Linked DNA regions of Paraburkholderia fungorum. The protein of the gene in region 2 interacts with the protein of the main gene of each other region in a pairwise test. Links are inferred from orthologs where the notes say so. Each region holds a gene or a part of one and is shown on either strand. Other genes may lie near its edges. The genes, in order: dnaE and dnaQ.

Region 1 (4,375 bases), 1.5 Mb from region 2 along the record:
AGGACTTCGAAGGCGTCTTGCGCAAGCTCGACGCCTATTCGACGGCGGGCGCGCAGCAACGTCATGCGGCAGGCAAGCGCGGCAGCTTCGGCAAGGCGCTCGGACGCGGTGCGTGGGCGTTCGTGCGGACCTACCTGTTACGGCGCGGCTTTCTGGACGGCCGCGCGGGTTTCATGATCGCGGTATTCAATGCGGAGACGGTGTATTACCGGTTTTTGAAGCTGGCGCGGTTGGGGGAGAAGGGATAGCGGTGAGGTGGGTTGAGGAGCGTGGGGGCAACGCGGTTTGCCCCCTTGCAGACCCGGGCGCTACGCGTGGAACGCACCGGAGCCGGAATAAGCCACTAAGTCCTTACCTCGCCTATTACCTCACTCGAACCTGAGTCTGTAAAGACTGAGCCTGAGCCTGAGCCGAAGTCCGGGTCCGCGCGAAAACACAGACACGGACACCGCCCCGACCAACCCGCCCACCGTCAATAAACAATCTCGATCGAGCTTCCTGCAAACTCACCGCGCAACGCCGCGAGCAGTTCGTCGGTCGGCTTCACGCGCCAGGCGTCGCCCAGGCGCATCTCGCCTTCGGCGTTTTCGCTGCGATAAACCACCTGCACCGCCAGCCCGTTAGGAATCTGCACCGCCTGACGCTGACGGTCACCATACCCGCCACCATTACGCCCGCCTCCGCCGCCACGCGACGAAACCGCCGGCGCCGCTGCTTGCGGCTCGTCCTTACCCGCGCTATGCGCTTCGAGCACGCGACGCAATGCCAGCGCGTCGGCATTGCCGTTCATCTGCACCTTGACGGCCTCGGCATAACGGCAGCGCGCGCGGCCGAGATCCATCACCGTTTCGACGGTAAAGCGGATGCCGCCCGTGAACGCGTCGTTCCGCGCCTGCCCCTGGACGACCAGCAACTCGTCTTCCTTGAACAGATGCTTGTGCGCCTCGAACGTCTCGTTGAAGACCGTCACTTCGCATTGACCCGTGCCGTCGTCGAGCAGCGCGATCAGCATCTTGCCGCGCTGGGTCATCTGCGTGCGCATCGACGCGATCACGCCCGCGACCAGCTTGTCGCGCCCTTCCTTCAACTCGCCGATTTTCTGACGCACGAAGCGCCGCACTTCGCTCTTGTAAGCGTCGAACAGGTGGCCCGACAGATAGAAGCCGAGCGCGGCCTTCTCTTCCTGCAGCTTCTTCTTTTCCGGCCATTCCGGCTCGTCGACCAGTTCATGACCTTGCGACGGCGCGTCGCCCATGTCGAACAGGCCCGCCTGCGACGCATTCGCGGCCGCCTGCTCGGCGGCTTCCATCGCGAGCGAAACGGATGCGATCAGTTGCGCGCGATTCGCGTGCAACGTGTCGAACGCCCCGGCGCGGATCAGCGCCTCGATCGTGCGGCGATTGACGACGCGCCGGTCGATCCGGTTGCAGAAATCGAAAATGTCGATAAACGGACCGTCTTCACGCGCGCGCAGAATTTCTTCGATCGCGTTCTGACCGCTACCCTTGATTGCGCCGAGACCGTAACGGATCGTCTTCGACTTCTTGCCGTCAGGTTCCGCGACCGGCTCGAAGCGATACGCGGACTGGTTCACGTCCGGCGGCAACACGGCCATCTTGTTCGTCAGACAGTCTTCGAACAGGATCTTGACCTTGTCAGTGTCGTCCATGGCGAGCGACATATTCGCCGCCATGAATTCGGCCGGATGGTGAGCCTTCAGCCACGCGGTGAAGTACGCGAGCAGCGCATACGCGGCCGCGTGCGATTTGTTGAAGCCGTAGCCCGCGAACTTCTCCATCAAGTCGAAGATTTCGTCGGCCTTCTCAGCGGTCAGACCGTTCTTCGCGGCGCCCTGGCGGAACAACTCGCGATGCTCGGCCATTTCCTCGGCCTTCTTCTTACCCATCGCGCGACGCAGCAAGTCGGCGCCGCCCAGCGAATAGCCGCCGATAATCTGCGCCATCTGCATCACCTGCTCCTGGTAGACCATGATGCCGTAGGTCTCTTTCAGAACAGATTCGACGCGCGGGTCCGGATACTCGACCACTTCGCGACCATGCTTACGCGCGCAGAAGCTCGGGATCAGGTCCATCGGGCCCGGACGGTACAACGCGACCAGCGCGATGATGTCTTCGAAACGGTCGGGCTGCGCGTCTTTCAGCATGCCCTGCATGCCGCGGCTTTCCAGCTGGAACACGGCGACCGTATTCGCTTTCTTCAGGATCGAGAACGACGCGGGATCGTCGAGCGGCACCTGACCGAGCGACCAGTCCTGCTTCGACGGATCGAGACGGCGGATATAGCGCTCGGCCCAATCCAGAATGGTCAGCGTGGTCAGACCCAAAAAGTCGAACTTCACGAGACCGACGGCTTCGACGTCGTCCTTATCGTACTGACTCACGACGCCGCTTTCGTCGCCCTGCGTGTATAGCGGACAAAAATCGGTCAGCTTGCCCGGCGCGATCAGCACACCGCCCGCGTGCATGCCGACGTTACGCGTGAGGCCCTCCACGCGCTGCGCGAGTTCGAGCAGTTGATGCACTTCGTCTTCGTTGTCGAAGCGCTCCTGCAACAGCGGCTCTTCCTTCATTGCGTCGGCAATCGTGACGTGCTTGCCGGGCTTGAACGGAATCAGCTTCGCGATGCCGTCGGTGAACATGTAGCCGAGATCGAGCACCCGGCCGATGTCGCGCACCGCCGCCTTTGCCGCCATCGTGCCGAACGTCGCGATTTGCGACACCGCGTCCGCGCCGTATTTCTCTTTCACGTACTGGATCACGCGATCGCGGCCGTGCTGGCAGAAGTCGATGTCGAAGTCGGGCATCGAGACCCGTTCCGGATTCAGGAAACGTTCGAACAGCAGGTTGTAGCGCAAAGGATCGAGGTCGGTCACGCCGAGCGCATAAGCGACCAGCGAGCCCGCGCCCGAACCCCGGCCCGGCCCAACCGGCACGCCGTTGTTCTTCGCCCAGTTGATAAAGTCCGCAACGATCAGGAAGTAGCCCGGAAAGCCCATCTTGATGATCGTGCCGCACTCGAAATCGAGGCGCTGGTAATAAGTCTCGCGCTGTGCAGAGCGCTCGGCTTCGTCCGGATAAAGCTGTTCGAGACGCTTTTCGAGGCCCTCTTTCGACAACTGCACGAGATAGTCGTCGAGCGACATGCCGTCGGGCGTCGGGAACAGCGGCAGTTTCGGCTTGCCGAGTTCGAGCGTGAGATTGCAGCGTTTTGCAATTTCGACCGTATTGGCGAGCGCCGACGGAATGTCCGCGAACAGCGCAGCCATTTCCTCCTGCGTGCGGAAATACTGGTCACCCGTAAAGCGCTTCTGGCGACGCGGATTCGCGAGAATGTCGCCTTCGGAAATACACACGCGCGCTTCGTGCGCGGTGAAATCGTCGGGCGTCATGAACTGCATCGGGTGCGTGGCGACCACCGGCAATTTCAGCGACGCCGCCAGCGCAACCGCCTGCTGCAGGTAATGCTCACCGCCCGGCTGACCGCTGCGCTGCAACTCAATGTAGTAGCCGTTCGGAAACACCTTCGCCCAATGCAGCGCATTGCGCTTCGCCGCTTCTTCATTGCCTGCGGCAAGCGCGAGACCAACGTCGCCCTGCTGTGCACCGGACAACGCGAGCAGACCTTCGCCGAGACCGGATTCGAGCCAGCCTGCTTCGACTTCCGCGCGTCCACGGTATTGATTCGTGAGCGATGCCTTGCTCAGCAATTCGCACAAATTCAGGTAACCGCGCCGGTCTTTGACCAGCAGCAGCAAACGGGAAGGCTTATCGCGGTCGTCGGGATTGGTGATCCAGACGTCGCAGCCGGCAATGGGTTTGACCCCTTTGCCACGGGCTTCCTTATAGAAACGGACGAGGCCGAACGCGTTGCCGAGGTCGGTGAGGGCGAGCGCTCCCTGACCGTCTTTGGCCGCGGCCTTGACGACGTCGTCAAGGCGCACGATGCCATCGGCAATCGAGAATTCGGAGTGGACGCGGAGATGAACGAAGCGGGGATCTGACATGGGCGACATTGTAACTCCAGCCTCGCGGAGTTTTCAGGCCGGAACGCCACGTTGGCCGTTCGGCCTGGGGCACCGATGCGTCACCGCACCGCAGCCACTTTAATCACATGTCTGCGGACGTTACTCACAGCCGTTCGCGGCAATTTTTTCCGCAAGTTAGTGCGCGCTTTGCTCTAGCGCAAACCCCTGGCCATTTGGCCGGGTCGGGGAAAACGTCAGGTTGAGGGATAATAGCGGTTTCGCCTATTTCGACTTGGCCGCGCCGGGCCGACTCCCAATGCGGGGTCTGAACGCGAGCGCCTGAATACGCGCCGCTCTCTGCGACGCCGGCCACTTCTTACCGCTGGACAC
Region 2 (3,305 bases):
CATGCCGCCCTGAACGCCGCCGTTGATCGTGCCGCGCACCCACGTGCGGCGCGTGCGATGACGCCACTTGCCGATCACGCGCTGAAGCAGCGCTTCTTCGCGCTCCTCGGCGCCGAACGCCTTCACGACGCCATTGCAGCTGACGGCATCGGCGAGTGCGCCGCCCATGCGCGTGTCCCATGCGTTCGCGAGGCGCGCGGCCGGCGCGACGAAGCCGAGCGACATCGCCACGGTCACCGCGATATACACCACCGAGCCGATCCCGACGACTGCGCCCATCAACGGCCAGTGCCAGCCGAGCAGCACGGTCGCGCCCACCAGCATGACCAGCGACGGGAACAGGGCAATCAGCAAGGTGTCGTTGAGCAGGTCGAGCGCCCACATGCCGCGCGTGATTTTGCGGACGGTGGAGCCGGCAAAGCTGTTGGCGTGCCAGTCGGTCGAAAAGCGTTGCACGCGATGAAACGCGTTGGCCGCGATCTCGCTCATCATCTTCAGCGTGAGCCGAATGATGTTGAAGTACATGCCCTGGCGGAGCAGCGTGGCGCTCAGGCCGAGCGCGCTCAATACGCAGAACGCAGTGATTGCTGCGTGCAGCGCAACTGCGTCGCCCGCCGGGCCGGACGCGATGGCATCGGCGAGGCGTCCGGCGAACAGTGGCGTGAGCACGTCCGCGAGGGCCGCGAACAGTACGAGCGCTGCGATGACGAAGATTCGCCACGGCTGTTGCGCCCAGTGAAGGAAGGTGAAGCCGAGGACATCCTTGAAGGCTTGTCCGCGAAAGTCGAGTTTTTTGTTAGCCATTTGCCACGACCCGATGACGCGCGAGCGCACCGAGGTTCCAGTCAGAAGCGAAAGGACGAGACAGTCAAAGCATGCCGGGATGCGATGGCAACGGAACGACGGACTGTCTGGATTTTGTGCGGCTAGCCTGTTGAGGCGAGGCCGCTTGAGCGACGATGCAACGACTTGTTAAGGTCGTGACGGCGATCGCGGGACCATGTGTGGGAAAGCGATATGCACTGCGGACATGTGGCGCCTCCCTATGGTCGAATGAAGTGGTGGAGAAAGCAGATGGGGCGAATGCCCGAAAGCTGACTATATCAGCAGTATTTGGCTGCCGCAATTGTACGAAGTTACGGTGTTGACTGCGAAGTCGGACGGTGCAAGGGCGTTGAGTCCGATTGTCTGGGCTGCTTTGAGGACCGCGACGTCGACCGAAAAATAGAAAAGGGCTCACGTATTTCTACGTGAGCCCTTTAATCTTCGGTGATCGACACACCAAAATTCTGGTGGGTAGTACTGGGATCGAACCAGTGACCCCTGCCGTGTGAAGGCAGTGCTCTACCGCTGAGCTAACCACCCGAAGAGATTCAAATTATGTCAGGAATTTTTACCCCTGTCTAGTACTTTTTAAGCGGTTTGCTCATCCGTTGTCGATACGGTTTCAACGCGCCATACGCTGGTGCCTTTGATCTGCTTATCGAGACCGTCGAGTACCGACTGGTGCGCGGCAATTTCGTCGTCGCTGGCGGCAATGACAACGAGGTCGAGCGAGTCGAGCGCAACCCGCGGCGCATTTGCGTCGCCGCCGGCGTGCGATTCGCCAAGCATGTCGATGACCAGGCTTTCCTGGCCGCGTGTCATCGCCAGGTAGACTTCGGCGAGCAGCTCCGAGTCGAGTAGTGCGCCGTGCAGCGTACGGTGCGCGTTGCTGATGCCGAAGCGGTCGCACAGCGCATCGAGCGAATTGCGCTTGCCGGGGAACATCTGTTTCGCGCGTGCGAGTGTGTCGATGATCTCGCCGCAATAGGTGCTCACTTTCGGCAAGCCCAGCAGTGCGAATTCTGCGTCGAGAAAGCCGATGTCGAACGGTGCGTTGTGGATGATCAGGTCCGCGCCTTGCACGAAGTCGCGAAACTGATCGGCGATTTCGGCGAACTTCGGTTTGTCACTCAGAAACTCCGTGGTCAAACCGTGGACGGCCAGTGCGCCCGGGTCGCTGTCGCGTTCCGGGTTGATATAGAAGTGCAGGTTGTTGCCGGTGAGCCGGCGGTTCACCAGCTCGACACAGCCGAGTTCGAGAATCCGGTCGCCGGTACGGGCATTCAGGCCGGTAGTTTCGGTATCGAGGATGAGTTGACGCATGTCGGAATAGCCTGCTTCAGAAAATGTGCAGCGGAAAATATACGGCGAAGAAATGACCCAGGAGAGGGGCGCGAATTTAAGCCGCGCCCTCCGCAACAGTCATCACATTTGCGTGAGTGACGCGACGCCGCGATTGGCCAGTTGATCGGCCCGCTCGTTTTCCGGGTGTCCATTGTGCCCACGCACCCAGCGCCATTCGATCTCGTGTTGCGCGACGAGCGCGTCGAGCCGTTTCCACAGATCGGCATTCTTCACTGGCTGTTTAGCCGCCGTGATCCAGCCTTTCTTCTTCCAGCCGTGAATCCATTCGCTGATGCCTTTCTGCACATATTGCGAATCGGTGTGCACGACGGCCTTGCAGGGGCGCTTCAGCGCTTCGAGTGCGCCGATCACGCCCATCAGCTCCATGCGATTGTTGGTCGTGTTGGCTTCGCCGCCGAACAGTTCCTTTTCCTGGTCGCCGAAGCGCAGCAGCGCACCCCAGCCGCCTGGGCCGGGATTGCCCTTGCAGGCGCCGTCGGTATAAATATCGATGAGATCGGAAGTCATTGAGTGTGATTGCGAGTATTCGGTGAGGCGGCGGACGCCAGGCCCGCGGCGAGAACAGGTTTTTTCACTTTCAGCGGACCGACGAGACGCATGCCGGGCACGCGCTTGATCGCCTTGATCATGTAGGTGGCGCCGAAAATCGGCCACCAGCGGTCGCCGGCGGCTTCCATGAACGCGTAGCGGGACAGCCACTGGTCGCTGCCGAGCGGCGGACGATAGCAGCCGAAGCGCCCCCGTTCAAGGTCGAAACCCAGCAGCTTGATCCAGTCTTTCAGCCGCGTGAACGCGATCAGGTCGACGGCGGCGGGCACGAACGGCCGGCCGGTCATCTTGCCGACCGACTGCCGCGCGCCCCACAGCGACAGCGAGTTGAAGCCGAGAATGATCAGCTGGCCTTCGGGCATCAGCACGCGCTCGGCTTCGCGCAGCAGCCGATGCGGATCGCTCGTGAATTCCAGTGTGTGCGGCATCACGATCAGATCGACGCTTTGGGCTTCGAACGGCAAATCCAGCAAATCGCACCATACCGCGCTGCGTCCGGCTGGCGCGGGCAAGCCGGCGGGCGAAAACGAAGGGGCGGCGGACAGCGGCACCGCGCCATTGCCGGA

Evidence for each region.
Region 1: the proteins of dnaQ (region 2) and dnaE interact in binary tests that used the Escherichia coli proteins (3 or more experiments, as listed by UniProt). The link is inferred for Paraburkholderia fungorum from one-to-one orthologs.

Annotation. Positions count from the first base shown.
Region 1 is NZ_FNKP01000001.1:1,341,555-1,345,929, reverse strand. The notes cover bases 273-4,336. They hold dnaE (DNA polymerase III subunit alpha), read right to left. Parts: upstream 4,034-4,336; coding sequence 473-4,033; downstream 273-472. Also shown: BLS41_RS05935 (glycosyltransferase family 2 protein), read left to right, coding at 1-248. UniProt on the Escherichia coli protein: DNA polymerase III is a complex, multichain enzyme responsible for most of the replicative synthesis in bacteria. This DNA polymerase also exhibits 3' to 5' exonuclease activity. The alpha chain is the DNA polymerase catalytic subunit.
Region 2 is NZ_FNKP01000001.1:2,833,579-2,836,883, reverse strand. The notes cover bases 282-3,275. They hold dnaQ (DNA polymerase III subunit epsilon), read right to left. Parts: upstream 2,149-3,275; coding sequence 1,414-2,148; downstream 282-1,413. Other genes in these bases: BLS41_RS12425 (class I SAM-dependent methyltransferase), read right to left, coding at 2,694-3,275; rnhA (ribonuclease HI), read right to left, coding at 2,251-2,697; BLS41_RS12445 (ABC transporter ATP-binding protein), read right to left, coding at 282-804. Also shown: more of BLS41_RS12445, read right to left, coding at 1-281; more of BLS41_RS12425, read right to left, coding at 3,276-3,305. UniProt on the Escherichia coli protein: DNA polymerase III is a complex, multichain enzyme responsible for most of the replicative synthesis in bacteria. The epsilon subunit contain the editing function and is a proofreading 3'-5' exonuclease.